Regions from separate parts of the Allocoprococcus similis genome, predicted to be linked through region 2. Evidence: predicted binding sites of a transcription regulator. Region 2 holds the regulator's gene; each other region holds the start of a gene.

Region 1 (4,806 bases), on a different contig from region 2:
TAACTGCCTCCTCTTTCTTTCCTACATGAAGAAGCATACTACATGATATATGCATATGACAAAAAGCGTTGACTTGTTTTTGAATTTCACACTTTCAAATCAAATTCTAACTCATTATGCTATCCAGACTTCCTCAAAATCCCATTTATAGTAGAAAAAGGGCAGCATACAGAATTTTGCTCCTGTATGCTGCCCTCGTTATATGGTGTATTTGAAAGTTTTTAGCGTGTTGTCATTATCCTTCGATACTGATATATTTCTTCTCTTCTACTGCCGGTTTTACTTCTTTCTTCGGGACAAAGAGTTTCAGGATACCATGCTTGAACTCAGCCTTGATATCTTCTTCCGTGATATCTTCACCTACATAGTAGCTTCGCTGGCAGGCTCCTGCGTAACGTTCACGGCGGATATACTTACCAGTTTCTTTCTCCTGTTCATCCTGATCAAGTCCTTTGGCTGCGCTCACGGTCAGATATCCGTCATTCAGTTCTGCTGTAACTTCATCTTTCTTAAATCCCGGAAGATCGATCTCCAGTTCATATCCATCTTTTTTCTCTTTGATATCTGTCTTCATCAGATTGCCTGCATGATGTCCATACAGTTTTCTCTGGATCTTACGATCTGTTTTATCATCATAAAATGGTAAATCAAAGAAATCATCAAATAAGTTATCATTAAAAATACTAGGCATTAACATACGTCGTTCCTCCTTAAAAATCTATCTGAACTTTACGAATTTTCTTTTTAAGTGGCTGCCTTGGCTGGCAGCCATGTTCGCGGACATCTATGATCCGCATTCTTCATTATCCCTCAATGGAAATGTATTTTTTTTGCTCTACAGCAGGTTTTGCTGCTTCTTTTGGTACGAACAGTTTCAACGTACCATCTTCAAATTTGGCTTTGATATCTTCCTGTTTGACACCATCGCCTACATAAAAGCTTCTGCTGCAGGATCCACTGTAACGTTCACGGCGGATGTACTTGCCATCTTCATCTTTTTCATCTTTCCTCGTGTTCGTCTCAGCACTGACTGTCAGATAACCATCTTTCAGTTCTGCTTTTACATCTTCCTTTTTAACTCCAGGCATATTCATCGTTACTTCATAGCCTTTATCGCTATCCTTTACATCGGTTGTCATAAGTCCGGACTCGCTGTAATCATATCCTCCAAATGGTTCTCCAAAGAAATCATCCAATAAGTTCTCTCCAAAAATACTAGGCATTAACATAAATCATATCTCCTTTCAAAAGACATTTATTAATTTATTTAGCACATTCGGATTTACTCTGAAGTGTTGTTGTCATCCGAACCTCCGGTCGGTGGAATCTTTATCATCTCTTTTTGTTCCCCTTCCTTTGTTCTAGTTGTAATATAACACTTATTGTTAGCACTGTCAAGAGGTGAGTGCTAATTCTTTTGTGAAGATTTTGTGAACGTTTTTATTCATTCAGACTTTCCTATGTCTTTTTCTTTAGGTATATCATTGGCGGCACACCATACTCTGCACGAAATGCAGATGTAAATTTGTTCGGATTCGGATAGTCAATTTGTAATGCTATTTTCCTTTATATCACATCGCAAATGCCAATTCCGGTAATCGGTCAGTCTCAATAATCATTTCCAACATTCTGGCAAACCCTTCCGGATTTTGGATTTGATATTGCATATGATTAAATCCCTCAAAAACGGGAAAGTTACCGTGTATATAGGTCTGCATCAATGCATTCCTATATTTAAAATGTTCTTCTTTACTTCCAAATTCCCAGAATGTATGTTTCTGCAATTCTTCTGACAGTTCTGGAAATATTTTATCTTCCAGGCTATCTGCCATCTGTCTTCTCAGATTCCCATATGTCAAGTTCTTCCCTGCCTCTATAAAATAGGGCTTGATTTTATTATCGTCACACCACATGATTTTCTTTAGCGTCTTTCCTTTTGACCAATATAAACTTTTCATTGCTATATATAAGAACGGGACCATGATTCTGCGTGTTGTCTTTCCAATCTGTGCAAACTGCCCGCCATCAAAAAAAACATGCTTTACTGGTATTTTTACCTCTGTCAGGAATGCCATGGCAAGATCTGCACCAATCGAAGATGCAACTACAAGTTCTATCTTTTTGATTCCATGATTTTCCAGAAATCGTACAATTTGCTGTATCTCATCTCTTTTGCTGTGATATCTCTGTCCAGTGCAATACACGGTTGATGTAGGCATAATACAATAATATTTTTCCGCCATTTTCCCTGCAACCGGCATACTACTTTCCCCAATTACTCCCATTGCATGAAAAAACAAAATGACTGGATTTGATTTATTTCCTATTGTTTTAAATACCATACTTATACCTTCTATTTTAATCTATCTTTCTGCACTCTTCCATTCAGCAACAGCATTTCTCACCCGCTGGTCAATATCCAGACGTGCTCTCTGACATTCTTTCGGATATTTTCTTGCCGCCTGAAATGCCAGTTTCATAAAGATTCCGGAACCAATTGGCAACATCGTCTTTAACATACTCTCCGGAAAAACGAAATGGGTTCCATGCTCGTAAATAACAGACTCTAACCTGCACGTATGTGGATGTTCTTTCATACGCTGCTCCATACGGCGTATATATTTTGCAGTATCCCACAACACATCATCTTCAGCGCCAATTATCAATAATGTTCCATGAATTTTTTCAATCTTGATCATTTCTTCTTCTGTAATTGGATGAGTTGCTTCTGAATCATCAAACAGTTTTCTCGAATTAAGCATATCACCGGTACGCTTTGTTTCTTCATCAATCACATGCCAGTAGTCTGGATGTTTATAACAAAACGGCATATACGGAAGCGGTTCTCCTTTGTAAGAAAAAAGAGATTCTCCCTCAATCGGCCATTCCTTACAGCCATCTTTTTTGCCCTGCATAAATCCCTGCCAGACAAAGTCACTCGGTGTCAGACCGATCGTCAATGTAAGATTTTTAAAATAAGAAGCGGCAGTTAAAGCAAGTGTTCCTGTAGTAGATGCCCCGACAATTCCTATCTTCTGATTACCATGCACTTTTAACCAATTGATTGCTTTCTCTATACGTTCCAGCGGATAATTATGATGTCCATAATCCTTTTTTGCCGGTGACATCGTCATCACATTCACACCGAGTTTATGTAACCATTTCACGGATGTACGCGCCAGATAATCTTCTGAATCATCTCCTATCATTGCAATCATTGCACAGTCTGCATCGGTTTTACATTTCCAATATGCACCATAAAATCCGTCTGTTTTTATTTCAAAATGCCTTTTCTGCATCTGTATCATCTCCTTAATATCAGCTGCGTTTCTTTAAAACAACTATTTTGTTCGAGATATTCCGAACAGCTGGAATCTTCCCAATTACAAGATAAATCGACATCAGTTCCTTCATTCCTTCAACCAGACTGACTTCTTGCAGGATAGAAAAATTCGGTACAATCTTTTGTAGTTCTGTTCCATTCTTAACTCCCCATGTGAATTTGGCATTGCTGCCCTCTATAGATTTTTCTTTCACATGTCTTACAACAAATGGTGACATGGTTTCGACCATTACAGTTACTTTCTGAAATGATCTTTCAATAATAGAAAACATCTTTCTGATGTCCTTTTCACACAAATACATAGTAAGTCCTTCAATTATCACCAGAACATTTTCACCATGATAATCGATATCGTCCACGTAGGAATCATCCATTGCAGACTTCGCGATCTGATACACCGGACCTGTTTCAGTAAGAAACTGCCGCCTTATCTTCATAGTCTCCGGCAAATCCACATTGTACCAGCGCATATATTTTCCCACCATCCGATAACATCTGGTATCCAGTCCGCATGCAAGATTTACGACAACTGTATTTTCATGCTTCTTCAAATATTGCTCAACCATCCGGTCTAATACAATTGTTCTTGCAATCACACCATAAGTCATGGCATTATCCTTATCCGCCTTGGAAAAGTCATAATCAAGCTTTTCCACTAGTTTTACTGCAATCTCATCTTTGATCTTTGCATTTTGCTTTTTTGTTTCTTTTGCTCTTGCATACAAAGTCTGTACCATCGTTTCCGGTACGCCTGTCACATTCACTTTTTCTTTCATTATCTGTCGCCTTCCACTATTGTTTTCTTACAACACAATGCATCCTCATGCCTTCCGCCTTTTCACATAATCATAAAATTGCTTATGCAGTTCTCTCATCTCATCTGGTGCTTTCATAGCATGTTGATACATAAATTTATCTCCAAAGCTACTTTCGAATGTAATAGCAAGCATAATCGCAAGAATTGACAATGGTAGAAAACAAAAAATATTCATTTTGCCAGGCGACAACCTACCTGACTGTTTCCGCAAAAAGTTAAAATTTCTTTTCAATCTTTTTGCTGTTTTCTTCATGATCTTCCAGTCCATTCCTGCTCTTTCCGGACAATCAGCTTCATAATATGCATCTGCAATCGGCACCACCATGGCAAGATGACACAACTGCCATATATGCATATCCCTTACTTCCTGATATGGGACATGAGCACACTTCAATATCTTTGAAAATTGCTTTGTTCTTTCGGATTTATTTCCTGATATTTCTGCAAATGTTGTCGGTTGGATAATTCTCGGAGTAAGGGATGCATCAAGGATGCCATCATCATTTATACTTCCGCCTGCTCCCGGAAAAGCCGGTAATATTCTTCCTGTTCCAACAATGTCTTCCCATTTTTTATAACTGTCCAGTGAATTTACCATTGTAACAATTGTATCGCTTTTATTATTTTTTAATTCAGAAAGTGCTTC
Region 2 (9,472 bases):
CTTCCAAGAAGACGGAAAACATACAGATGGGACGCCCCAGTCGGAAGATGTGCGGAAAAAAACCAGTTGCTCCAGCCACTTGGAGGTTAAGTGGGAGAGGAGCAGTCCCGGAAAGTAAAAAAATATATCATCTTCAAAACAACCTAATCCCCAAATTCGAGGGCAAAAACAGCGCAGCCCCGGAAAGTAAAAAATATATCATCTTCAAACAGCCAGCTCCAAAGTTTGCGGACGAAAATGGCGCAGCCATTAAGTCCCGCCCCACGCAATACAGTATTGTTAAAGAAGCAAGTAAATCCTTTATAGTATGTTCCGTAAGCACCCAAATCAAGTCGATTTTTAGAGGCTTGAGTGAGGTTCCACCCGGATATGCTGTCGGATTCCAATTCATTTGAGGCAATGTAGATGAGACTCAGAACATTATGGAAGCCTTTGCTGACATAATGTTCGCTTTCAGAGGCTCATCGGAATGGTTTGCCGATTGAATTGGAATCCGACAGCATATCCGGGTGGAACCGGACCTCAAAAATAAAAAAATCATAAACCCTGTTGACAAAGTGAATGGTAAGTGGTACATTTATAAGCGTAGAAAATGTTAGCACTCAGATATAATGAGTGCTAATAACAAAAAAGGAGGTAGCATATGGAAGCCATACAGGAACTTAGTGAGCGGAAGACGAAGATCTTACATGCGATCATTAAGAACTATCTTGAGACCGGAGAGCCTGTGGGATCCAGAACGATTTCCAAGTATACAGATCTGAATTTAAGTTCGGCAACGATCCGGAATGAGATGGCAGATCTCGAAGAGCTTGGTTATATCATGCAGCCTCACACATCAGCAGGAAGGATTCCGTCGGATAAAGGTTACAGATGGTATGTAGATATGCTGATGAGCCAGAAGGAACAGGAGATTACCGAGATCAAAGGTCAGATGCTTGAGAAGGCTGACAAGATGGAAGAACTTCTGAAGCAGGTTGCAAAGGTTCTTGCGAACAACACGAATTATGCGACGATGATTTCGACTCCGACTTACAACGGGAACAAATTAAAATTTATCCAGCTTTCACAGGTTGATGACCATCAGCTGATCGTTGTGATCGTGATGGAAGGCAACATTGTAAAGAACCAGATCGTGACACTGGATGAACCGCTCAGCAATGAAGCACTATTGAAGCTGAATATGCTTCTGAATACTTCGCTGAACGGAACTTCACTAGAGCAGATCAATCTGGGAGTGATCGCAAGACTGAAAGAACAGGCAGGGATTCACAGTGGTGTGATGAGCAGTGTCATGGATGCAGTAGCGAATGTGATCCAGCTGGATGACGACATGGAGATTTACACCAGTGGCGCGACGAATATTTTCAAGTATCCGGAGCTTAGTGATAAGCAGAGCGCACAGGAGATCATCAGTGCTTTTGAAGAAAAGCAGCAGCTTGCCGCCCTGGTTACAAAGTCAATGGCAAGCGGCGGTGAAGACAGAGACATCCAGGTATACATCGGAGATGAATCGAATGTGGAGAACATGAAAGACTGCAGCGTAGTCACGGCAACATATGAGCTGGGCGAGGGCATGCAGGGAACTATCGGAATCATCGGACCGAAGCGAATGGATTATGAACATGTCATGAAGACGCTTAAGACACTGATGGCAGAGCTGGATGACATATTCCACAGGGATGAGCCGAAAAAGCTCGAATAAGAAGTAAGAAAGGTGGAAGAACCATTGGATAAAAAGATGAGCAATGAAGAAATGGTAAAAGAAGCAGTGGAAGAAGCAAAGAAAGCTGCGGAGGCAGAAGCCAAAGAGCAGGAGGCAAAAGGGCAGGAACCGGAAGACGCGGAAGAAACCGAAGCAACAGAGGAAGAAGCTGCCGGTAAAGAGACGAATTCCGAAGATGCTGAAGAGCCAAAGAAAAAGAAGCTGTTTGAAAAGAAGAATAAAAAAGATAAAAAGGATGAGCAGATCGCAGATCTGACAGACAAACTTACCAGACACATGGCTGAGTTCGATAATTACAGAAAGCGTACTGAAAAAGAAAAGTCAGCGATGTATGAGATTGGAGCCAAAGATGTCGTAGAGAAAATCCTTCCGATTGTAGACAACTTTGAACGCGGACTTCAGTCCGTACCGGAAGATAAGAAAGACGATCCGTTCGTAGATGGAATGGATAAGATCTATAAACAAATGATGAGCACACTGGAAGGAATCGGAGTAAAACCGATCGAAGCAGTTGGTCAGGAATTCGATCCGAATTTCCACAATGCAGTGATGCATGTAGAGGATGAAGAACTTGGTGAAAATGTAGTAGCCGAGGAATTCCAGAAAGGATATATGTACCGTGACTCAGTCGTAAGACACAGCATGGTAAAGGTAGCAAACTAAGATATACCGTGTACCGTATTTCCGATACACTTTATATAAATAACAAAGCAAAATACAATTTTTATAATATTAACAGGAGGTCTTCATAATGGGCAAAATCATTGGTATTGACTTAGGTACAACAAACAGTTGTGTAGCGGTTATGGAAGGTGGACAGCCGGTCGTAATCGCAAATACAGAAGGAGCAAGAACTACACCATCTGTAGTAGCATTTACAAAGACAGGAGAACGTCTTGTAGGTGAACCTGCAAAGCGTCAGGCAGTAACAAATGCAGAAAAGACAATCTCATCTATCAAACGTGAGATGGGTACAGATCATAAAGTAGACATCGATGGAAAGAAATATTCTCCACAGGAAATTTCAGCTATGATCCTTCAGAAATTGAAAGCAGATGCAGAAGGATATCTTGGAGAAAAAGTTACGGAAGCAGTTATCACTGTTCCGGCTTACTTCAACGATGCCCAGCGTCAGGCTACAAAAGATGCAGGTAAGATTGCAGGTCTTGATGTAAAACGTATCATCAACGAGCCTACAGCAGCAGCTCTTGCATATGGACTTGACAATGAAAAAGAACAGAAGATCATGGTATACGACCTTGGTGGTGGTACATTTGATGTATCTGTTATCGAGATCGGTGACGGCGTTATCGAAGTTCTTTCTACAGCTGGTAACAACAGACTTGGTGGAGATGACTTCGACCAGAAGATCACAGACTATATGCTTGCAGATTTCAAGGCAAAAGAAGGCGTAGACCTGTCAACAGACAGAATGGCACTTCAGAGACTGAAAGAAGCAGCTGAAAAAGCAAAGAAAGAACTTTCTTCTGCAACAACAACAAACATCAACCTTCCGTTCATTACAGCAACAGCTGAAGGACCGAAGCATTTTGATATGACTCTTACAAGAGCTAAATTCGATGAACTGACACGTGATCTTGTAGAAAAGACACAGGAACCGGTAAGACGTGCACTTTCTGATGCAGGACTTACAGCAGCAGACTTAGGTCAGGTACTTCTTGTTGGTGGATCTACACGTATCCCGGCAGTTCAGGAAGAAGTAAAACGTCTGACAGGTAAAGAACCTAGCAAATCCCTTAACCCGGATGAATGTGTAGCACTTGGTGCTTCTATCCAGGGTGGTAAGCTTGCAGGAGATGCAGGTGCAGGTGACATCCTTCTTCTTGATGTAACTCCACTTTCACTTTCTATCGAAACAATGGGTGGTGTAGCTACAAGACTGATCGAGAGAAATACAACAATCCCGACAAAGAAGAGCCAGATCTTCTCTACAGCAGCTGACAACCAGACAGCCGTTGATATCAACGTTGTACAGGGTGAAAGACAGTTCGCAAGAGATAACAAGTCCCTCGGACAGTTCAGACTGGATGGAATTCCGCCGGCTCCACGTGGAATCCCGCAGATCGAAGTTACATTCGATATTGATGCAAACGGTATCGTAAATGTATCTGCAAAAGATCTGGGAACAGGAAAAGAACAGCATATCACAATTACAGCAGGATCTAATATGTCTGATGCAGATATCGACAAAGCTGTAAAAGAAGCAGCTGAATTTGAAGCTCAGGACAAGAAACGTAAAGAAGCAATCGACGCTAAGAACGATGCTGACGCTATGGTATTCCAGACAGAGAAAGCACTTGGCGAAGTTGGAGATAAGATCGATGCAGCAGACAAAGCAGCAGTAGAAGCTGACGTACAGGCTCTGAAAGATCTGCTTGCAAAAGCAAATACAGAAGAACTTACAGATGCTCAGGTTGCAGAAATCAAAGCAGGAAAAGAAAAACTGATGGAAAGCGCTCAGAAACTGTTCACAAAGGTTTACGAACAGGCAGGCGCACAGGCTGGTCAGGCAGGACCACAGGCTGGACCTGCACCAGAAGCAGGACCGGCTCCGGAAGGATTTAACGGAGACGATGTAGTTGACGGAGATTACAAAGAAGTCTAATCCGTAAGATAAGATGAGAGACTGCAAGGCGGCACTATACCGTCTTGCAGATTTCCTGTGTCATAAATGAAAGATACTTATTATGACATACTTATTATGACATAAAAAGCCTCCGGTCAGGTGAACAGCATATGCAAAGAAGATGCTGCGGAGAGCCGACGCGGGCGTGAGAATGTGCCAGGGTACATTCTGTATTAAAATACTTTGAGAAATATCTAAGTGAGGTAGGATTATGGCAGAGGCAAAAAGGGATTATTATGAGGTCCTGGGCGTATCACGAGATGCGGATGATGCGACTCTGAAAAAAGCATACAGAGCTTTGGCGAAAAAGTATCACCCGGATATGAATCCAGGAGATGCAGAAGCCGAAAAGAAGTTCAAGGAGGCTTCGGAAGCCTATGCTGTTCTGAGTGATGCAGACAAACGGCGTCAGTACGATCAGTTCGGTCATGCAGCGTTTGAAGGCGGTGCAGGCGGAGCCGGTGGATATGGCGGTTTTGATTTTAACGGGGCAGACTTTGGTGATATTTTTGGTGACATTTTCGGTGATCTGTTTGGCGGTGGCAGAAGAGGCGGACGTGCGAACAATGGTCCGATGAAGGGCGCCAATATCCGAAAAGGTGTCCGGATTACATTTGAGGAAGCAATTTTTGGATGTGAGAAGGAACTGGATATCGTTCTGAAAGATCCATGTACAAAGTGTAACGGAACAGGAGCAAAACCGGGAACAAGTTCGGAGACCTGTTCAAAATGTGGTGGAAAAGGTCAGGTTGTCTATACATCACAGTCGTTCTTCGGAACCGTGCAGAATGTACAGACCTGTCCGGACTGTCATGGAACCGGTAAGATCATTCGTGAGAAATGTCCGGATTGTGGTGGAACAGGTTATACTTCAAGCCGCAAGAAGATCAAAGTCACAATTCCGGCAGGTATTGACAATGGTCAGAGCGTTCGGATCCGTGAGAAAGGTGAACCGGGTGTAAATGGCGGACCAAGGGGAGACCTTCTGGTAGAAGTTACGGTTTCCAGACATCCGATCTTCCAGAGACAGGATGTTCATATTTTCTCAACTGCACCAATTTCGTTTGCACAGGCAGCACTTGGTGGTGATGTACGAATCAAGACGGTTGATGGCGATGTGATCTATACCGTAAAACCGGGAACAAAGACTGATACAAAAGTACGCCTGAAAGGAAAAGGGGTACCTTCTTTGAGAAATCCTCAGGTCAGAGGTGATCATTATGTGACGCTGGTTATTCAGACACCGGAAAAATTAAGTCCGGAAGCCAAAGAAGCGCTTAGACATTTTGATCAGTTGACAGGAAATACACTGAACCAGGAAGAGCCGGCTTCCGAATCGAAGGGTAAAGCTAAGAAAAAAGGGTTCATGGATAAGTTAAAAGAAACATTTGAAGAATAATAAAAAAGTGGCTGTGAAAAACTCGATTGAATTTTTCGCAGCCACTTTTTTACTATTCTTCTTCGTCTTCCAGTTCTCCTCCGATGACACCTCCGAGAACGGCAGTGAAAGAAGCAACAACGACAGCGGCGATGATTGCTACACCGATCAGTGCTACTAAAATACCCATAACACGTACCTCCTTTTCTCGTCTTTTTATAGTATAACACGGAGGCATGTAAAATTAAATGAAAAAATGTGACTTTTTTCATTTAGTATGCTATAATGTCAAAGAGCAAATGATAATATAGTGTATTGTCAGTTTTGCGGATTTAAAATAGTAAGGCTTAACGGTTAAGGAGGGCAAACCAATATGGCACTGAAAAAACAGACAAAAGAAACAAAGGCAGCAGAGGTAAAGGCAGCGGCAGAAACTAAAGAAGAAGTAAAAACAGCAGTTAAAGCAGCAGAAGATAAAGTTAGCGAAAAAGTAGAAGAAGTAAAAGAAACTGCTAAAAAAGAAGCACAGCCGAAAGAAGTAAAGGCTACTGTTGAAAAGAAAGCGCAGGAAGTGAAAAAAGCTGCAGGAGAAGTGAAAAAAACAGTAGAAGAAACAGCTGAAAAAGCTGCAAAAGAAGTGAAGAAAACTGCAGAGAAAGTTACAAAAGAAGTAAAGAAAGCTGCACCAAAAACAACAGCTAAAAAATCTGCGGCAAAGAAAGAAATCAAAACAGAAGTTGTTCTTCAGTATGGTGAAAAAGAAGTAAACACAAAAGATATGATTGCTTCAGTAAAAAAAGACTGGACGAAACAGAAACATAAAATTTCCGAGATCAAGAGTATTGAGCTTTATGTAAAACCGGAAGATTATGCAGTATACTATGTAATCAATGGTGAACATACCGGAAAAGTATGGTTATAAGATAAGACTGAAGGATTTAGTCCGAACCGCAATCTTTATTGAACGGTTCGGATTTTTTTAAGGAGAGAGGTAAAATGCAAAAGTTTATACAGTATACCCCGACAGAAATCTTATTCGGAGAAAACACACAGGCAGAAGTTGGGAAAGAAGTTAAGAAATGGGGAGGAAGCCGTGTATTTATCGTATATGGCGGTGGAAGTGTAAAGAAAAGCGGACTTCTTGCGCAGGTAGAAGAAGCGCTGGAAAAAGAAGGACTTGCTTATGCGGAATTTGGCGGAGTAAAGCCAAATCCACGGATGGCATATGCACAGGAAGGCGTTGAGAAAGCAATTGAATTCGGTGCGGATTTTCTTCTTGCAGTAGGCGGTGGAAGTTCTATTGATACAGCAAAGGCAATCGCACATGGTGTGGCAAACCCGGACTGGTCTCTGGAGGAGATCTGGGGCGGTGAAATCACACTTACCAGATCGACACCGGTAGGATGCGTACTTACGATTGCGGCAGCAGGAAGTGAAACCAGCGATTCCGCGGTTCTGACAAACGAAGAAACAGGGAAAAAGGGAGGAATCAGCACCGGTCTGAACCGCCCGAAGTTTGCGATCATGAATCCGGTTCTTACCTATACGCTTCCAAAATACCAGATTGCATGCGGAATCGTGGATATCATGATGCATACACTGGAGCGATATTTTATTCCAAATACGAGAAATCAGATGACAGATGAGATTGCAGAGGGACTTCTGCGGGTTGTGCTTGAAAATGGGAAGAAAGGTCTGGAGAATCCGACAGACTACGATGCCATGAGTGAAATCATGTGGGCAGGAAGCCTTTCACATAATGGACTGACAGGTCTCGGAAGAGCAAAAGATTTTTCTGTACATAAACTCGGACATGCACTTGGTGCAAAATATGATAAGGCGCATGGTGCAACCCTTTCTGCTGTCTGGGGATCCTGGGCAGAATATGTCTATAAAAACGATGAAGAAAGATTTGCACATTACGCAAAAAAAGTATGGGGCGTAGAGGAAGAAGATGTAGCGAAAGCCGCAAAAGAGGGAATTTGCCGAACGGTAGAATATTTCCGTGAAATTCATATGCCGACAAATTTAAAGGAACTGGAAATCGGAGAAGTATCAGAGGAAGATTTGCGGGGACTTGCTATGGCGACGACATTAAATGATACTGTAAAACTTTCAAAGATTAAAGAACTTACTGCCGAAGATGTATATCAGATTTTCCGGAAAGCAGCAGGAAAATAAGATGGAAATAAATAAGAAAAAATTTTACAGACAAGTGTTCGCACTTGTAATCCCAATGGCACTTCAGAATCTGATCAACGTAGGAGTGACGGCGGCGGATGTGCTGATGCTTGGAAGAGTCAGTGAAAAAGTTCTTTCAGGTGCATCCCTTGCAGGGCAGATACAGTTTGTCATGACACTGGTCCTTTTTGGTACAACATCGGGTGCAACGGTTTTGACCGCACAGTACTGGGGAAAGAAAGATACACAGACGATTGAAAAAATCCTTGGAATGGGAATGACTATCGGTGTCAGCTGTGCAGCTCTTTTTACCATTGTTGCAGAAATCATCCCGGAAGTACTGCTTCGAATCTACACCAGTGACCCGGCTGTGATCGCAGAAGGTGTGAAATATTTGCGGATCGTGGCACTTTCCTATGTCCTGATGGCGGCAACGCAGGTCTATCTTTACATTATGCGGAGTATTGAGCAGGTTGTGATCGCAACGGTCGTCTACAGTGCATCATTAGTCTGTAATGTCCTGGTAAATGCGCTTCTTATTTTTGGTTTGTTTGGTTTACCGAAGATGGGAATTATGGGTGCGGCAATCGGAACTCTGACAGCAAGGATCGTAGAACTTATCATTGTGATCTGGTATGCAAAAGTAAAAAATCATGACGTTAGATTTCACCCGGTCTATATGCGTAAGATCGACAAGCTGCTTCTAAAAGACTTTCTGATTTATGCGAGTCCGGTGATCTTGAATGAAATGATGTGGGGACTGGGTTCCACAGCCAACACAGCAGTGATCGGTCATCTGGGAAGTGCTGCGGTGGCAGCAAATTCTGTTGCTCAGGTTGCAAGACAGCTGGCAACGGTGGTAGCCTTTGGTGTATCCAATGCGACTGCCATTTATCTTGGTAAGACTATCGGTGCAAAAGAGTTTCATCTGGCAAAAGAGTATGGAAAAAGATTTTTGTGGCTGAGTATTATTACCGGTGCGGTAGGAGGCGGCATCATTCTGATAGCTGCTCCGATAGCAAATCATGTGATGACACTCTCACAGGAAGCGCAGGGGTATCTTTCTTTTATGTTTTTTGTTATGTCTTACTTTACACTCTGCCAGGCGATCAATACCACACTGGTAGTGGGGGTATTCCGGGCAGGAGGAGATACCAGGTTTGGCCTGATCCTGGATGTGTCTACCATGTGGGGATGCTCTATTCTGCTGGGTATGATCGCTGCCTTTGTCTTTCATGCGCCGGTGCAGGTTGTTTATATCCTTCTGATGAGTGATGAGGTGATCAAAGTACCGATCACAGTCATGCGCTACCGAAGCTACAAATGGATTCAGAATGTGACGAGAGAAAAAGCAGAGCTGGCATAACATTGTATGCGAAAATAAATTTGGAATTTTGAGGCAGATGTGATATGCTAGAGAAAGAATAAATTTGAAAAGGAGATTTGCAACATGAGATTAGTATCAACAGAAAAAGCACCAAAAGCACTTGGACCGTATTCCCAGGGATATGTACATGGGGGAATCCTTTATTCAGCAGGA
Region 3 (9,472 bases), on a different contig from region 2:
ATAAGGATACATTTTCTAAAAGATATCGGTTTTCTTTTAGCAAATCACTCATGGCATTTCGCCATACATTTTCTGAAATAAAACTTCTGAACTTTTGCCGGGGAAAGGCAAGGGTGAATTTAATATGGGATTTTACAAGGTACATTCGGCAACGATTCTGGGGCTGAAAGTAGAATTTGTGCAGGTAGAAGCAGATGCAGGGAACGGACTTCCAATGTTTCATATGGTGGGATATCTGTCTTCGGAGGTAAAGGAAGCAGCAGAACGGGTAAGAACTGCCATGCGCAATACCGGTTATACCATGCCGGCGAAAAAGATTGTGATCAATCTGTCGCCGGCATGTGTCCGCAAGAAGGGATCTGTATTTGATCTTCCAATTGCAGTTGCAGTACTTGGGGCAATGGGGAGATTCCCGGAAAAAGCCGTGGAGGATATCTTACTTGCAGGGGAGCTCGGACTGGATGGAAAGCTGCAGCCGGCAGAGGGAATCCTTCCGATTGTTCTGGAAGCAAAGAGGGCTGGTTTCAGGTGTTGTGTGATTCCGAAGTCAAATGAGGATGAGGGAAGGCTGGCGCAGGGAATACAGATTTTTGGGGCAGAGACTCTGGAAGAGGTATGCAGATGGCTGAAGGGTGAGTATATGCCTCAGATGGAGAAACCTGACAAAGAAGAGGCTCATGGAACGGAAGAATGGGACATAGATTATAGTGATATTCAGGGACAGGAAGCAGTAAAAAGGGCGACGATGGTGGCAGTGGCAGGAGGACATAACCTGCTTTATGTCGGGCCGCCCGGTTCCGGAAAGACGATGCTTGCCAAACGGATCCCGACGATCCTGCCACCGCTTGACCGGGAAGAAAGTCTGGAGATCACGGGGATTTACAGTACGGCGGGACTGCTTAAAAGAGAGAATCCGCTGATCTGGCAGAGACCGTTCCGGGAGGTCCATCATACCGTGACACGGGCAGCACTCATCGGAGGCGGACGAATCCCATCGCCGGGAGAAGCAACACTTGCGCATGGAGGTGTTCTTTTTCTGGATGAATTGGCGGAGTTCCCGAGAGGTGTTCTGGAGGTGCTCAGGCAGCCGCTGGAAGAAAAATGCATTCATCTGGCAAGGCAGCAGGGAGCTTATATTTTTCCGGCAGATTTTATGCTGGTTGCTGCAACAAATCCATGTCCCTGCGGAATGGCTCCTGGTCCCCAATGTACCTGTACGCCCGGGCAGATCCGGAATTATCAGGGAAAGCTGAGCCAGCCGTTTCTGGATCGGATTGATATCTGCATGGAGGCACCCAAGGTCGAATATGAAGAACTGACCGGAAAGGGAACAGGGATGGATTCCAGAGGCATGCGGGAAAAAGTGATGCTTGCAAGAATGCGTCAGATGGAACGTTTTCAGGAAGAAAAGCTGACAAAAAATGCACAGATGGGGCAAAATGAAATTGAAAAATACTGCCGTCTTGGGAAAGAGGAAGAACGGATGATGCGCCAGGCTTATGAAGTGATGAACCTGACGGTGAGGAGCTATCATAAGGTGTTAAAGGTGGCACGGACGATCGCGGATCTGGAGGAAAAAGAGGAGATCGATCTTGCGGCACTTCGAGAGGCACTGGGGTATCGGGTTATGGATAAAGAATACTGGGGATAAGAGAAATGAGTGAAATGTGGTATACATACTGGCTGGCGTGTGTGGAAGGAATCACAGGTGACAGAAAGTGTGAATTATGCAGAAAGAACGGATCTGCGGAAGCGGTCTATTATATAGAAGAAAAAGGAATCAGAGAACAGATAATTACAGAAAAAGAGTGGGGGATCCTGAAAGAAAGTAAGAAAAAAAGGAACTGGAGGGAAGCGTATCAAAAAGCGGCGGACCGGGGAATTCAGATGGCAGTCCGGGGACAGAACAATTATCCGAAACGGTTTGAAGAACTTGCAGGAATGCCGTATGCACTCTTTTTTATCGGGAAGATGCCACAGGAGGGAATCCCGTCGGTGGCGGTGGTAGGTGCCAGAAGATGTAGCAGCTATGGTGAGAAAATGACGCTTCGCTTTGTTGAAAGACTTGCGGAGAGCGGAATCCAGATCATCAGTGGAATGGCACTGGGAATTGACGGGATGGCACACCGGGCTGCATTAAATGTCGGAGGGAAGACATTTGCGGTTCTGGGAGGCGGAGCAGATGTATGTTATCCGGCGGCACATAAAGGACTCTATAAAGATTTAATAAAGCGCGGAGGTATACTGTCTGAACAGCCACCGGGAACTCCGCCGGTTGCCTGGCATTTTCCGGCAAGAAACCGTCTGATCAGCGGACTTGCCGATGTGGTACTCGTTATGGAGGCAAAAGAAAAAAGCGGATCCCTGATTACAGCAGACATGGCTCTTGAACAGGGAAGAGACATTTATGCCCTCCCGGGGATGGTGACAGAGCCGCTGAGCTGTGGTTGTAACCGCCTGATCCGGCAGGGGGCAGGGATTCTTCTGAATGAAGAAGATTTGCTGGAAGAACTGGTCATAAAAGGGCTGATAAAGAAGAAAATCGCAATTATATCAGACACGAAAAACAAAATAAAGCTTGAAACAAAAGAAAATTTGGTGTATAGTAAGCTCGGTTTGTATCCGCGGGGGCTGGATGATTTACAGAGAGAAACCGGACTTACTCCACAGGAGGTGATGGGAATCTGTGTATCTCTTCAGTTGAAAGGATGCATTCAGGAAAGATCAAAAAATTATTATGTCAGATCAAAATGATCTGACACTGTTAATATGGAGGAATATAATATATGGCACGTTATCTTGTGATTGTAGAGTCACCGACAAAAGTGAAGACCATAAAGAAATTTCTCGGCAGCAATTACGTGGTAATGGCATCCAACGGACATGTAAGAGATCTGCCGAAAAGTCAGATGGGAGTAGACCTGGAGCATGACTTTGAGCCGAAATACATTACAATCAGAGGAAAAGGTGAGATCCTTGCAGGGCTTAGAAAAGAAGTAAAAAAAGCAGATAAGATTTATCTTGCAACTGACCCGGACCGTGAAGGAGAAGCAATTTCCTGGCACCTGATGAAAGCACTTAAGCTGGAAGGAAAGAAAGTATACCGGATCAGCTTTAACGAGATCACTAAAAGTGCGGTAAAGGCATCACTGAAAAATGCACGTGATATCGACATGGATCTGGTAGATGCGCAGCAGGCGCGTCGTGTGCTGGATCGTATTGTGGGATATAAGATCAGTCCGGTTCTCTGGGCAAAAGTAAAAAGAGGTCTCAGTGCCGGACGTGTACAGTCAGTAGCACTTCGCATCATTGCGGACCGGGAAGATGAGATTGCATCTTTTATTCCGGAAGAATACTGGTCACTGGACGCCAATTTCAAGATAAAGGGAGAAAAGAAGCTTCTTACAGCAAAATTCTACGGAACAAAGGATGAGAAGATTACGATCCATAATGAAGAGGAACTGAATAAGATTCTTGCAGAACTGGAAGATGCAGAATATAAAGTAGTCGACGTAAAGCGCGGTGAGAGAAGCAAAAAAGCACCGCTTCCGTTTACGACCAGTACCCTTCAGCAGGAGGCATCCAAAGCACTGAATTTTGCAACTTCAAAGACGATGCGTATCGCACAGCAGCTTTATGAAGGTGTGGATATCAAAGGAAGCGGAACGGTTGGTCTGATCACTTACCTGCGTACTGATTCGACCCGTATCTCTGAGGAGGCGGATGCAAATGCGAGAGCCTACGTTGGAAAAGCCTACGGAGAAGAGTATGTGGCAGAGACTGCATCGGAACAGAAGCAGAAGAATGACGGGAAAAATATTCAGGATGCACACGAAGCCATCCGTCCGTCAGATGTTACCCGTGTTCCGGCAGAAATCAAAGAATCTCTTACAAGAGATCAGTTCCGTCTGTATCAGCTGATATGGAAGCGTTTTGTGGCGAGCAGAATGCAGCCGGCAAAATATGAGACAACTTCTGTTAAAATCGGAGCAGATGATTACCGTTTTACGGTATCGGCATCTAAGATTGTATTTGAAGGTTTCCGTCTGGCATATGTGGAAAGCGATGAGGAAAAACAGAGTGGAAATGTAATGGTCAAGAGTATTGACAAAGATTCAGAACTGACGAAAGAATCCTTTGATTATAAGCAGCATTTCACACAGCCACCTGCACATTACACCGAGGCATCTCTGGTAAAGACACTGGAAGAGCTTGGAATCGGACGTCCGAGTACCTATGCACCAACGATCTCTACGATCATTGCAAGAAGATACGTTGCAAAAGAGAACAAGAATCTTTATATGACTGAGCTTGGAGAAGTGGTCAATAATATTATGAAGCAGTCTTTCACAAGCATTGTCGATGTCAATTTTACCGCTTATATGGAAGGACTTCTGGATATGATCGCAGAAGGAAAGGTAGAGTGGAAATCGGTTATCAGCAATTTCTATCCGGATTTGAATGAAGCGGTTGAAAAAGCAGAAAAAGAGCTGGAAACAGTTAAAATCGAGGATGAGGTAACCGATGTAGTCTGCGAAGAATGTGGAAGAAATATGGTCATCAAATACGGTCCCCATGGAAAGTTCCTTGCATGTCCCGGATTCCCGGAATGCCGCAACACCAAACCGTATCTGGAGAAGATCGGAGTTGCCTGCCCGAAATGCGGAAAAGACATTGTGCTGCGTAAGACAAAGAAAGGCAGACGTTATTACGGATGTGAGGATAATCCGGAATGCGATTTTATGTCATGGCAGAAGCCGTCAGAAGAAAAATGTCCGAAATGCGGAAGCTATATGGTAGAAAAAGGAAATAAACTTGTCTGCGGTAATGAGCAGTGTGGATTTGTAAAAAATAAAGAGAAAGATGAAAAATAAATCAAATTTCATTGAACTATTCAGAATTGTATGATAATATATTTATGTGCACATTTTTTTGACTAATTTGTGCACATAATTTCAACAATATTTCATATTCGTGAAAAATGCGAACGGAAACGCACATTTTTAATAAAAGTATATGGAGGCAGATATGAGCGTACAATTATTGGATAAAACAAGAAAAATTAACAAACTGTTGCACAATAATAATTCAAGCAAAGTTGTGTTTACAGATATCTGTGAAGTTCTGACAGAGATTCTGGCATCGAATGTACTGGTAGTCAGTAAGAAAGGAAAGGTACTCGGTGTCAGCACATGCGAAGGAGTCCCGGAGATCCATGAGCTTTTGCAGGACGAAGTGGGAGAACATATTGATCCGATGTTAAATGAACGTCTTCTCAGTATTCTTTCCACAAAAGAGAATGTTAATCTGCAGACACTTGGATTTACAGCTGATGTATCTCAGGGATATCAGGCGATCATTACTCCGATCAACATTGCAGGAGAGAGACTTGGAACTCTGTTTTTATACAGAAAAGAGTCCATGTACGAAATCGACGACATCATTTTGAGCGAGTACGGAACCACTGTCGTGGGACTTGAGATGCTCCGCTCTGTTAACGAAGAGAGTGCAGAAGAGACCAGAAAAGAGCAGATCGTACAATCTGCGATCAGCACTCTTTCTTTCTCTGAACTGGAAGCAATCATCCATATTTTTGATGAACTTAACGGAATGGAAGGCATTCTGGTGGCAAGCAAGATTGCAGACCGTGTGGGAATCACCCGCTCTGTAATTGTCAATGCACTCCGTAAATTTGAGAGTGCAGGCGTGATCGAATCCCGTTCATCCGGTATGAAAGGAACTTACATCAAGGTTGTGAATGATTACGTGTTCAAAGAACTGGATAAGATCAAAAAAGAAAAAATGAATTAAGGATAAAAGTAAAAGAGGGGTATCAGACAAATCTGATGCCCTTTTCTTTAACGGGGGACTATATTTGTAAAAAAGGAGAGAAGAGAGCATGTATGATGGAGATAAAGCTGTACTTACGATGGTACAGTATCTGAAAGAAGATAAGGAAAAAGATGAGAATATTTACGAGGCAACAGTCATAGAATATCAGAAGGAGATGGAGCAGGTACATCTGATCCTGCGCTCAGGCAGTCTTTCTGATATTTCACTGGATGCAGTATATGAATGCCGGATCCGGACGATCACATGTGAGACTGTGTGTACAGGGATGATAAAGGAGCGATATGAGAACCGTGCAGGTATGATTCTGGTCCTGCAGGTGACGAATGGATTTTATGAAATAAATCTAAAGTAATTATAAAATTCAAAATCGAATGTTGACAAAAAAGAAAGAGAGTGCTATCTTATACCTAGAAAGTTTTTAGCACTCGATTTTGTTGAGTGCTAACAAGATAGAGTTAGGAGGAATTTATAATGAAATTAGAACCATTAGCTGACAGAGTTGTATTAAAACAGTTAGTTGCAGAGGAGACTACAAAATCAGGAATCGTACTTCCTGGACAGTCAAAGGAAAAACCACAGCAGGCAGAAGTTGTTGCTGTAGGACCAGGCGGAGTTGTTGATGGAAAAGAAGTTACGATGAATGTTTCTGTAGGTGATAAAGTTATCTATTCCAAATATGCAGGTACAGAAGTAGAACTCGATGATGAAGAATACATCATTGTAAAACAGAATGATATTCTTGCAGTGATCAGATAATCCTGCAGGAGATCATATACAGATAAAAATCAGATTTTCAGATCAGAACAGAATTTTATTTTTAAGAATCAGGAGTGATAGAAATGGCAAAGGAAATTAAATACGGAGCAGACGCAAGAAAGGCACTGGAAGCAGGTGTCAACAAACTTGCTGATACAGTAAGAGTAACAATCGGACCAAAAGGAAGAAACGTAGTTCTGGATAAATCATTCGGAGCACCGCTTATCACAAATGACGGTGTAACAATCGCAAAAGAAATCGAACTGGAAGATGCATTTGAAAATATGGGAGCACAGCTGATCCGTGAAGTTGCATCTAAGACCAACGATGTTGCAGGTGATGGTACAACAACAGCAACTGTTCTTGCACAGGCTATGGTACACGAAGGAATGAAGAACCTGGAAGCAGGTGCAAACCCGATCGTATTAAGAAAAGGTATGAAGAAAGCAACAGACTGTGCTGTGGAAGCTATCAAGAAGATGAGCAGCAAAGTTACAGGAAGAGAGCAGATCGCAAGAGTAGCAGCTATCTCAGCAAGTGATGACAGTGTAGGTGAGATGGTAGCAGAAGCTATGGACAAAGTTTCCAACGACGGCGTTATCACAATTGAAGAGTCAAAGACAATGAAGACAGAACTTGACCTTGTAGAAGGTATGCAGTTCGACCGTGGATATATTTCAGCATATATGTGCACTGATATGGAAAAGATGGAAGCAAATCTTGATGATCCATATATCCTGATCACAGACAAGAAGATTTCTAATATTCAGGAAATCCTTCCGCTGCTGGAACAGATCGTACAGTCAGGAGCCAAACTTCTTATCGTAGCAGAAGATATCGAAGGAGAAGCTCTTACAACTCTGATCGTCAACAAACTGCGTGGAACATTCAATGTAGTTGCAGTAAAAGCACCTGGATATGGTGACAGAAGAAAAGCTATGCTGGAAGATATTGCAATCTTAACAGGCGGACAGGTAATCTCGGAAGAACTTGGTCTGGAACTGAAAGATACAACTATGGCACAGCTTGGACGTGCAAAATCTGTAAAAGTTCAGAAAGAGAATACAGTTATCGTTGATGGTATGGGTGATAAGGCTGCTCTGGAAGCAAGAATCGGACAGATCAAAGCCCAGATCGAAGAGACAACATCTGATTTTGATAAAGAAAAACTTCAGGAAAGACTTGCAAAACTCGCCGGCGGAGTTGCAGTTATCCGTGTAGGTGCTGCTACTGAGACAGAGATGAAAGAAGCAAAACTCCGTATGGAAGATGCTCTTAATGCGACAAGAGCTGCAGTAGAAGAAGGAATCATTGCAGGTGGTGGATCTGCATACATCCATGCATCTAAAGAAGTTGCCAAACTTGCAGAAACTCTGGAAGGTGATGAAAAGACAGGAGCAAAAGTAGTTCTCAAAGCTCTGGAAGCTCCATTATTCCACATTTCAGCTAACGCAGGTCTTGAAGGTGCAGTTATCATCAACAAGGTAAGAGAAGCTGAACCTGGAAATGGTTTTGATGCTTACAATGAAGAATATGTTGATATGGTGAAAGCAGGTATCCTTGATCCTGCAAAAGTAACAAGAAGCGCACTGCAGAACGCTACAAGTGTTGCATCTACACTCCTTACAACAGAATCCGTTGTTGCTAACATCAAAGAGGATGCACCGGCTATGCCGGCAGGCGGAGCTCCGGGAATGGGCATGATGTAAGCTAAAAATATGATTTTTAGAAAACTCCTCAGAAGAGGAGTTTTCTTTTTATTATAAAAGTGTTACAATAGTTCTAATATATAAATTTGGAGGTTAGGATATGGGTGATTTTTACACAGAACAGCTGGTGAAGAGGCAGAAAGCATCTTCGACGACGCTGATCAAAGCAATACTTATCATACTTACTGTTCTGTCGGTCGTACTTATATTTATGATCCCATTCGGTATAATCGGTCCGGTGATCATGATCGCACTGGATGTTTTTTTGTTCCGGAGTATGGATGTTGAATATGAGTATTTATTTGTGAACGGAAGTCTGGATATTGATAAGATTATGGCAAAATCCCGTCGGAAAAATATCTTTTCGATGGAGATGACGGATCTTGAGATGATGGCACCTTCCGGTTCGCCGGAACTCAGACCTTATCAGGGGCTGAAAGGAACCGATTACAGTTCGGGTATGCCGGGGGCAGATACATATGAGCTGATCGTTGTAAATAACGGGGAAAAGAAAAAGATTATTTTTGAGCCGAATAAGACAGTCTGTGAAGGACTGAAGATGCTGGCACCAAGAAAAGTTTTTTGTAAATAATTCCCGAAAGACGTGCAGAAAAGCTTGCAGGTTCCGGGGGGACAATTGCATCCGGAAAGACGGTTACGTAAAACTATCAGTGATCTGCAGAAACGTGATTGTCACGGACGGACGAATGTACTCGATAAAAGACTTGACATAGCATGGATTTATGCGTTATCATAGCAGAAAATCAAAATTACAGACGAGAGAGAAAGGAAGAAAAATCATGGGAAAGATTATTGGAGAAGGAATTACCTTCGATGATGTACTTCTGGTACCTTCTTATTCAGAAGTAATTCCAAATCAGGTTGATTTATCAACTTATCTTACAAAGGGCATTAAGCTTAACATACCGATGATGAGTGCGGGAATGGACACTGTTACCGAACATCGTATGGCGATCGCTATGGCACGCCAGGGAGGTATCGGTATTATTCACAAGAATATGTCGATTGAACAGCAGGCAGAAGAAGTAGACAAGGTTAAGCGTTCTGAGAATGGTGTTATTACAGATCCATTCTATCTGTCACCGGAGCACACACTGGCAGATGCTAATGAACTGATGGCGAAGTTCCGTATT
Region 4 (9,472 bases), on a different contig from region 2:
GAACGATCACAACGTTCTTCTGTACCTCAAGCACTTTTTCTACAAGTTCGTTCTGACAATTTGAAAGATTCATATGCTTTCTGTCATATCCTTCGGATTCAAAATTATCCGGAAGACCGAGGAAAAGAACTGCCACATCAGCTTCCGCCGCTGTCTTTACAGCTTCCTTCTGAAGTTCTTCAATAACTTCATCTTTCTCATCCTGATAGCCTTCTGCGAAAGTTACATTTGCAAGCTCCGGAATCGCTTTTGCAACTTCCAGTGCAGATTCCACTTTCCAGCTGTTGATATGAGAACTTCCGCCCCCCTGATATCTCGGTGTCTTCGCATATTTTCCGATAAATGCAATCTTCTTATCAGAAGTTAAGGGAAGAATATCATTTTCATTTTTCAATAATACCATACACTCTGCTTCGATATCAGCTGCTGCTGCGTGATCCTTTTCATAATCAAATACAACTTCTGTGTCACGGTTCTCTGTGTAGCGGAAGATCACATCCAGTACTCTCTCGCAAGCCTGATCAACAACGCTTTCGTCGAGTTTTCCTTCCTGTACTGCCTTCACGATCAGTCGATCATTCTCGTAATCTCCAGGTGGCATCTCCAGGTCAAGTCCCGCTGAGAGGGAAGATACTCTGTCATTGACTGCGCCCCAGTCAGAAACAACATAGCCGTCAAATCCCCATTCATCTCTTAAAATATCTGTCAGATACTTCTTGCTGTCTCCGACGAATTCACCATTGATACGGTTGTAGGAACTCATGATTGTCCATGGTTTCGCTTTCTTTACTGCACCTTCAAAGGATGCAAGATAGATTTCTCTGAGGGTTCTCTCATCGACATCAGAAGAATTTGTCATACGGCGTTTTTCCTGGTTGTTTGCAAGAAAATGCTTTGCACTTGTTCCCACATTCTTGCTCTGTACCCCTTCGATCAGTGCTGCTGCCATCTCTGTAGAAACATACGGATCTTCGGAATAATATTCAAAGTTTCTTCCGCAAAGCGGGGAACGTTTAATATTCATTGCAGGTCCAAGAATTGTGCTGACATCCATTGCCTGACATTCCTGTCCGAGAAGCTCTCCCTGTCTGCGGATCAAATCACGGTCAAAACTGGATGCTGTCGCACATCCTGCCGGGAAACAGATTGCTTTTTCGCTCTCGTTGATTCCAAGATGATCCGCTCCCTGTGCCTGTTTTCTAATCCCATGCGGTCCATCTGTGACCATAACAGACGGAATCCCCAGTCGTTCGACACCCTTAAGATGCCAGAAATCTGCTCCTGAACACATTCCGGCTTTTTCTTCTAATGTCATCTGGGAAATCAGATTTTGTATCTCCTCTCTTGTCATGTTTTACCTCCATTCATATCTCAATTTCGTTTGATTTTGATGAAATTATAACTGTTATTTTCATATAAATATTTCATTTTTAAACTATTTTTTTCATTTTTAAACTGTTTTTCAATTGACATATCACTTTGTTTTTATTACTATAAATACAAATGAATAGAAGGAGCACAATACCATGAATCTGAAATACAATATGGAAGACTTTTTAAAAATGTACTATTTTGATCACAATATTCCCATGTATATCTATGCAGACCATACTTTCGACACCTGTGTTCCACAACAGACTTCACTGACCTTTCCCCCTCAGAAATATATTGATATTCTTATCTCCAAGTCCGATAGAATATCATATTGTGCCACAACTTACGGGGTTTATTTTGGATGCCTGCGGTTAGATTTTGACATTACTAAGTATCTTATAATCGGTCCTGTTTCAAATGTGCCCTATTCAAAGGATGCTCTTCTTAACATGTATCGCGATTATGTGATTTCGAATGAAAATAAAGATGAGTTTCATGATTTTTTAAAATGGATTCCACATATTTCCACGGTATCACTGATTTCAAAGCTGATGTTCTTAAATTACTGTATTTATGAAGAAGTGAAGAATCCATCTGATTTTCTCCTGGGAAATTTCTCACCCAAGACTCTGTCTCCTGAGATTGTCCAGATGAACTACGATAAAAAAGAAAACTACGTGTACAATAAATCATATGTGATCGAAGAAGCTATTTCAAAGCTTGTCAGAACCGGAAATGTTGAGGGCTTTCACTCTCTGCAGTTTAACAATGACAATTTTCACATAGGTGTTACCAGTAATAACGCTATCCGGCAACTGAAAAACAATATCATTATAAACACGACTCTCTGTACCCGTGCCGCTATAGATGGTGGTCTTGAATATGATACCGCCTATGAGCTTTCAGACTATTTTATCCAGCTTGCAGAACAGACGGACAATCCGGATATACTATACGGGATATTGGACAAAACATCCTACACCTTTGCTGAGAAGGTTGCCCAGGCACAGACCCCTTTTTCCACAGATGCGCGCCTGCAAAAGGCAATTCGGTACATCCAGCAAAATACCAATCAGCGCATTACGGTAGGTGATGTCGCCAGATATACGGGCTTCAGCAAATCCTATTTTTCAGCTTACTTTAAGGAAAATCTTGGATTTACCGTCAGCGATTTTATTCTCCGGTGCAAGCTCGAGGAAGGACGGCGTCTGCTTCAGTTCACAAATAAACCGATCAGTACAATCAGCACTTTTTTGTGTTTTTCAAGCCAGAGCCACTTCCAGACTGCCTTCAAAAAACAGTTTGGTATGACTCCAAACGAATACAGGCGCAAGCGGTCATAAACCGTCCTGCGCCTGATGATGTCACCATGATTGGATTCGATGATCTGCCGATTGCAGATTCTTTATATATTACATTTCTTATACTTCTCTTAAGTGCTGCTTAATCCTTGCAGTAAGTTTTCCATCCACATTATCGATCAGGATCGTATCTCCGCTGCCGACATTTCCTTCCAGGATCAGCTTAGCTGCCTCAGTTTCAACATTCTTCTGAAGATATCTCTTCAATGGTCTTGCACCGTAGGTCGGATCATATCCGCCTTCTACTACAAGCTGTTTGGCTGCTTCGGTAAGCTCGATCCTCAGTTCTTTATCTGCAAGCCGTTTGTTGATGTCATTGACAAGCAGGCTGATAATAGAGTAGACATTATCTTTCGTCAGCGGACGGAACATAATCGTCTCATCCAGACGGTTCAGGAATTCCGGTCTGAAATGTGCTCTCAGATCATTCATGACCATTGCCTCTGCATCCGGCTTGATATCGCCATTTTCATCGATACCATCCAGCAGATAAGAGGATCCGATGTTGGATGTCATGATCAGGATCGTATTCTTGAAATCAACGGTACGTCCCTGTGAGTCCGTGATACGTCCGTCATCCAGTACCTGCAGAAGTACGTTAAATACATCCGGATGTGCTTTTTCAACCTCATCGAAAAGCACAACAGAATATGGTTTTCTGCGAACAGCCTCGGTAAGCTGACCGCCTTCATCATATCCGACATATCCCGGAGGCGCTCCGATCAGACGGGACACAGAGTATTTCTCCATATACTCACTCATATCGATACGCACCATATTGTTCTCATCATCAAACAGATTCTCGGCAAGTGCTTTTGCAAGCTCTGTCTTACCTACACCGGTAGGTCCAAGGAAGAGGAAGGAACCGATCGGCTTGGTCGGATCTTTGATTCCTGCTTTGGAACGGATGATTGCATCGGTTACTTTCGTAACGCCTTCATCCTGTCCGATGACACGTTTGTGAAGCTCGTCTGCAAGATGCAGTGTCTTACTTCTCTCGCTTTCATTTAATTTGGCAACCGGAATACCGGTCCAGCGGGAAATGATCTTGGCAATCTCATCATCGGTAACACTTTCATGAACCAGTGAAAGATCTTCATCTTTTACCTTTGCTTCCTCTTCTTCCAACTGTTTCTGCAACTGTGGAAGACGTCCGTACTGAAGCTCTGCTGCCTTGTTCAGATCATAGCTTCTCTGAGCTGCTTCGATTTCACGGTTCAGCTGTTCAATCTGCTCACGGATCTTCTGTACATGTTCAACAGAATGTTTTTCGTTATCCCACTGTGCTTTCTGCTTTGCGAATTTTTCCCGTTCTTCAGCAAGTTCTTCCTGCAGTTTCTGCAGTCTTTCCTTACTCAGACGGTCATCCTCTTTTTTCAAGGCTGCCTCTTCAATCTCCAGCTGCATGATCTTACGGTTCAGTTCATCCAGCTCTGTCGGCATAGAATCCAGCTCTGTCTTAATGGATGCACATGCTTCATCAACCAGGTCGATTGCCTTATCCGGAAGGAAACGGTCTGAAATATAACGGTTACTCAAAGTAACAGCTGCAACAAGTGCACTGTCTGTGATCTTGACACCATGGAATACTTCATAACGCTCTTTCAATCCACGAAGGATAGAAATGGCATCCTCAACTGAAGGCTCATCCACCATAACCGGCTGGAAACGACGTTCCAGAGCGGCATCCTTTTCAATATACTGGCGATACTCATCCAGAGTTGTCGCACCGATACAATGCAGCTCACCACGGGCAAGCATTGGCTTTAACATATTTCCGGCGTCCATTGCACCGTCTGACTTTCCGGCACCTACAATGGTATGCAGTTCATCGATAAACAGGATGATGTTTCCATCACTGTTCTTGACTTCTTCCAGAACTGCTTTCAGACGCTCTTCAAATTCACCCCGATACTTCGCACCTGCAACCAGTGCTCCCATATCCAGAGCAAATACTTTTTTATCTTTCAAAGCTTCCGGTACATCACCGCGCACGATACGCTGTGCCAGACCTTCTACTGCTGCTGTCTTACCTACACCAGGTTCACCGATCAGAACCGGGTTGTTCTTGGTCTTACGTGACAGGATACGGATCACATTCCGGATCTCTGCATCACGCCCAATGACCGGATCCAGCTTCTGCTCCCTGGCTTTTTCCACCAGATCTTCCCCGTATTTATTCAGAGTATCATAAGTAGCTTCCGGATTATCACTGGTTACTCTCTGATTACCTCTTACGGAAGAAAGCACCTGAAGGAAGCTTTCCCTTGTAATTCCAAGCTCCTTCATCATACCTTTGATCTCACGGTTCGCATATTTCAGAAGTGCAAGGAACAGATGCTCAACCGATACATATTCATCACCCATCTGCTTTGCCTCATCCTCGCCATGGATCAGCACATTATTCAGATTCTGACCAATATACATCTGACCGCCCTGTACCTTCGGACGCTTCCGTAAAAGCTCTTCCACACGGTTCATCATCGTCTCTTTTGTAATGCCCATCTTCTCAATCAGCTTGAGAATCAGGCTGTCATCTATTGTAAGCAAAGAATACAGAAGATGTTCCTGTTCAATTTCCTGGTTGCCGTAATCTGCTGCAATCTTTTCAAGGTTCTGCACTGCTGCCATAGAACTTTGTGTAAATTTATTGATATTCATAACATGAGTCCCTCCTTTGCCTTGCTATCTTTGTTCTATCCGAACTATAGCACGTGTTGTTAGCACTGTCAAGAGCCGAGTGCTAAATCTATATACATTTTTACTCCTCTGTCAAATCATAGGACTCATTGTCTGAGTCCTGTCTATATAAAACGCTCCGGATTCTTTATCTTCCTCCGGCAGCGGCTTTTTTATATTCCATCAGTTTCTGTCTTGCCTCTGCATTCAAATGTCTCGGAACCTGGATCTGTACCGTTACATACTGGTCACCGTGGACATTTGCATCCTTCATCGAAACAATTCCTTTTCCTCTCAGACGTATCTTGCTTCCTGACTGGGTTCCTTCTTTGATCTTGCACATCACATCGCCATACAGGGTATGCACTCTTGCCTCTCCACCAAATACGGCTGTTGTATAAGGAATATTGACTGTCGTGTAAACATCCATTCCTTTTCGTTCATAGCCTGCTTTCGGCTGAACAGTTATTTTCAGGAGAAGGTCTCCTGCCCCGCCTTTTCCGGTTCCCGGCATTCCTTTTCCACGAAGCCTTATGCTCTTTCCACTGTCAATTCCTGCCGGAATGTGTACCTCCAGCGTCTGTGCTTTTCCACTCTGATCCTGCAGAGTAATTCTTTTATCGCAGCCAAATGCTGCTTCGTCAAATGTAACAGATACACTGGCTTTCAGATCCTGACCTTTCTGATCAAAGCCTGCTGATCCGTGGCCACCAAATCCTCCGAACCCGCCAAATCCGGACCCATCGTCATAGAAGCTCCTTCTGTGAAAGCCCTGGCTTCCGAAACCACCTGTGCTTTTGCTGCCGTTTCCATGGAATATATCTTTAAACATATCTCCGAAAATATCATCTGCATTTCCGGTAAAATGATACTCCTGATAACCACCCGGGCCACTTTTGAAGCCCTGGAAACCATTTCCAAATCCGCTTCCCTGATAGCCGCCTCCTGCAGACTGGTCAAATGCAGCGTGTCCGAACTGATCGTACATCTTCTTCTTTTCCGGATCACTCAGTACCGAATAAGCTTCTGTTACTTCTTTGAATTTCTTTTCTGCATCCGGATTTCCGGCATTGGTATCCGGATGATACTTCTTCGCCAACTTCCGGTAAGCTTTTTTGATCGTCTTTTCATCTGCATTCTTCGCTACTCCAAGCACCTCGTAGTAATCCCGCTTTGCTGCCATGTCCTGTCACCTCCTGCCTGTAAAACACCCCGGAGATTACTCTCCGGGGAAAACTTATCTTCTATATTAACCTTCAATTGTGATATACTTCTTCTCTTCTGCAACCGGTTTTGCTTCTTTTTTCGGAACGAAGAGTTTCAGAATACCATGTTTAAATTCTGCTTTGATGTCTTCCTCTGTGATATCTTCACCAACGTAGTAGCTTCTCTGGCAGGCTCCCGCATAACGTTCGCGACGGATATATCTTCCGGTTTCTTTCTCCTGTTCATCCTGATCAAGACCTTTTGCAGCACTGACTGTCAGATAACCATCTTTCAATTCTGCAGTAACTTCATCTTTCTTGAATCCAGGAAGATCAATCTCAAGCTCATATCCATCTTTCATCTCTTTGATATCTGTCTTCATCAGATTATTCGCATGATGTCCATAGAGCTTCTTTTCTGCTCTGTCCTCTGCTTTATCTGCATATCCGTAAAATGGAAATCCAAACCAATCATCATCAAATAAGTTATTATTAAAAATACTAGGCATCAACATAAGTCCTGTCTCCTTTCAAACACTCATAATACGTTCGGAACACTGGAAAGCAAACCTTTCTTTTTGTTCCCCTTTCTTTGTTCTATCTGTACTATAGCACGCATTGTTAGCACTGTCAAGAGGTGAGTGCTAATTTTTTTATGAAGAATTTGTGAACACTACGAGCCATGCAAAATGGTGAAAAAAACGCCCTGCAAGTTTACTTGCAAAGGCGTCTATTTTCGCTATTTTATAGGGCGACAGCCTGGCAGCAAGGGAATTCTTTCCCGAGCTGTGCATGGCGTATCTCACAGCTTCACAGGGATTTTTCACTTGCTTTCGCACGGAGGTTTCTTGATTTGACCACATTTTTACGACAAATCTTTGGAAAAAATATATTCGTTTGATTTTCTTACCACATTGTACGACAACGGCTTCTGGTTTATACCACAGCAGGTACGGTTTCTGAAGAGTACAATCTGATATCAGTTTTTACTTATTCTCGCCTATTTCTTTATTTATACCTATATCGTAAGAGCTTCATCTTCTATTCATTTCCATATAAAAAGAGTTTTATCTTCACCAGCCGGTATTCCTCAAATGTAATCGCTGCTGCTTCGTCACCGTTTAATCTTCTGCCTGCCACCCAGATGCCTTCCGAAAAAGCTCCTTCCTCATAAGATAAAATATCACAGTGCTCCCGCGTCTTGTCATTCGAACAGATTTCTATCTGGCATGCATTTGCAAACATATAAAAAGTATCTTCCTCTGCCTTTAAAATAAGACATACGCCTTTTTGTTCTCCCTGCCCTGAAACCGCCATCTGCACGCGGAATCTGTAATCTTCAAATAACATTTCTCCTGTACCATCTTTACAGTTTTCTGCAATCACTGCCTGAAGATTGTCTGTTCCATAATTGTCCGAAAACAGATCTATCATGCTTCCTAACGTTGACGCACAGTAATGGTACTCCTTTACATCCTGTGGTATGGAAAGTAATGGGTCTTTCACATCCACCCCGAAGAGATGTGCTGTGGCAGAGTTGAACGGTTTTCCCATATCCTCAAAGCCAAACGGTGCAAAGCAGACTGCATGATAATGTCCGATTGCATACACAAGCCTTGGCGCACAGTGGGAATGTGTTGCCGTTTCCGGAATAAAAAGTGGATTGCCAAGCTTTGTATACTCCTCGCAGATATCGGTAAAATTATGTACATAAATATCCGGTGCATAGATATCAATGGACGGGGCTGCATAATTCCACACCTCCATCATTTTGGCAACCGGTCCACCGGATGGATATACTCCAGGCTCTGTCCCCTGTGTCAGCCAGCTGTTGACCGCCATCGGAAGATCATACTCTGCTTTTCCGGCTGCTGCGACATATTCTACATAACTTGCAATATGATATGCAGAAAAAATTTCATCTGCAGCCAAACCAAAAACCTCTCTCCATCCTTTTTCTTTTCCGCATTTTTCCATACCATCCTGCCCACTGTCTGGAGTTATTTTTCTCTCTGCCCCGGCATTCTGGTTTTGCCATACATTTTTCAAAGATTCATCCATCTCATCTGTATGGTTTTCCAGATAATCCACAAGCCCCTGCGGCGGTGTTTTTGCAAACAGCTGCTCTGCCAATGTGGAATGCTCTCTTGCACTTCCCTGCACTCCAGTCTCATTCTCCACCTGGACTGCAAGCACTGTCCGCTCTTTCCCGTCAATTACCCTTAAGTGGCGCATTAATCTTGCGAATGCTTTCGCATCTGCATGTTTTGTCTCTTCGCCCAGATAAGAAAGGGTTGTATATGGCATATTATAAAAATTTTTAAGAATGATTTTCCGTTTTCCCTGTTCTAGCTCCGCACGCGGAAAACGCTGCAAATCTTTCTTCACCCACTCCGGTGCATAAGTTGACTGTGCATTTTTCCATGTTCCAAACCACAGAAAAATAATATGCATGCCCGCATTTCTTGCCTGCATGATAAGCTCATCCACCAACGTGAATTCAAACCTGTTTTCCTCCGGCTCGATCAGTTCCCAGCTCACCGGAAGGAGCAGTGTATTCAATCCCAGTTCTTCTGCCTTTTCCCAGATTCCGCTCATGTAAACGGCATCTGATGCACTCGAATTATGAGCTTCGCCAGCAATCGCTATCCATGGTGATCCATCTGCCTGCCGCAATAACTGTTTTTTCATTTAAACATCTCCAGCTTTTTTACTTCTCCATGTGTAATTCCGGAACCATTAAAAGCATCCACTCTGACATAGTACATTTTTCCTTTTACCAGAGCTCCTACACGGTAGTTTATGCAGTTTCCCATAACCATACAGCTGTGATAGAGCTGTTCCGGTTTATTT

What was found. The regulator HrcA, encoded in region 2, represses chaperone genes, less so after heat shock. The targets are predictions, from matches to a motif close to TGTTAGCACTCNNNNNNNNNGAGTGCTAACA.
Region 1: ACYQ5K_RS06170 (Hsp20/alpha crystallin family protein) is a predicted target of HrcA. The motif match lies at 1,384-1,414, and genes of this name have one in related genera.
Region 3: ACYQ5K_RS06105 (co-chaperone GroES) is a predicted target of HrcA. The motif match lies at 6,270-6,300, and genes of this name have one in related genera.
Region 4: ACYQ5K_RS12555 (Hsp20/alpha crystallin family protein) is a predicted target of HrcA. The motif match lies at 7,239-7,269, and genes of this name have one in related genera.

The regions. Positions count from the first base shown of each region.
Region 1 covers NZ_BAAHSG010000011.1:360-5,165, reverse strand. Annotated here, with positions in the region: gene ACYQ5K_RS06175 (Hsp20/alpha crystallin family protein) at 236-697, opposite strand; gene ACYQ5K_RS06170 (Hsp20/alpha crystallin family protein) at 804-1,229, opposite strand; gene ACYQ5K_RS06165 (hypothetical protein) at 1,572-2,342, opposite strand; gene ACYQ5K_RS06160 (acyl-CoA thioester hydrolase/BAAT C-terminal domain-containing protein) at 2,364-3,299, opposite strand; gene ACYQ5K_RS06155 (class I SAM-dependent methyltransferase) at 3,319-4,119, opposite strand; gene ACYQ5K_RS06150 (ketopantoate reductase family protein) at 4,165-4,806, opposite strand, start outside.
Region 2 covers NZ_BAAHSG010000039.1:74,494-83,965, reverse strand. Annotated here, with positions in the region: partial or broken gene ACYQ5K_RS14440 (hypothetical protein) at 1-395, shown strand, start outside; gene hrcA (heat-inducible transcriptional repressor HrcA) at 644-1,705, shown strand; gene grpE (nucleotide exchange factor GrpE) at 1,742-2,389, shown strand; gene dnaK (molecular chaperone DnaK) at 2,478-4,352, shown strand; gene dnaJ (molecular chaperone DnaJ) at 4,585-5,772, shown strand; gene ACYQ5K_RS14415 (DUF6465 family protein) at 6,125-6,673, shown strand; gene ACYQ5K_RS14410 (iron-containing alcohol dehydrogenase) at 6,748-7,932, shown strand; gene ACYQ5K_RS14405 (MATE family efflux transporter) at 7,934-9,298, shown strand; gene ACYQ5K_RS14400 (RidA family protein) at 9,383-9,472, shown strand, end outside.
Region 3 covers NZ_BAAHSG010000010.1:113,578-123,049, forward strand. Annotated here, with positions in the region: gene ACYQ5K_RS06080 (YifB family Mg chelatase-like AAA ATPase) at 125-1,651, shown strand; gene dprA (DNA-processing protein DprA) at 1,657-2,754, shown strand; gene topA (type I DNA topoisomerase) at 2,787-4,874, shown strand; gene codY (GTP-sensing pleiotropic transcriptional regulator CodY) at 5,029-5,811, shown strand; gene ACYQ5K_RS06100 (hypothetical protein) at 5,900-6,205, shown strand; gene ACYQ5K_RS06105 (co-chaperone GroES) at 6,325-6,609, shown strand; gene groL (chaperonin GroEL) at 6,693-8,318, shown strand; gene ACYQ5K_RS06115 (DUF6106 family protein) at 8,419-8,910, shown strand; gene guaB (IMP dehydrogenase) at 9,119-9,472, shown strand, end outside.
Region 4 covers NZ_BAAHSG010000033.1:9,147-18,618, reverse strand. Annotated here, with positions in the region: gene ACYQ5K_RS12575 (glycoside hydrolase family 3 C-terminal domain-containing protein) at 1-1,351, opposite strand, end outside; gene ACYQ5K_RS12570 (AraC family transcriptional regulator) at 1,824-2,717, shown strand; gene clpB (ATP-dependent chaperone ClpB) at 2,796-5,396, opposite strand; gene ACYQ5K_RS12560 (DnaJ C-terminal domain-containing protein) at 5,563-6,597, opposite strand; gene ACYQ5K_RS12555 (Hsp20/alpha crystallin family protein) at 6,664-7,134, opposite strand; gene ACYQ5K_RS12550 (DUF5597 domain-containing protein) at 7,661-9,310, opposite strand; gene ACYQ5K_RS12545 (family 43 glycosylhydrolase) at 9,307-9,472, opposite strand, start outside.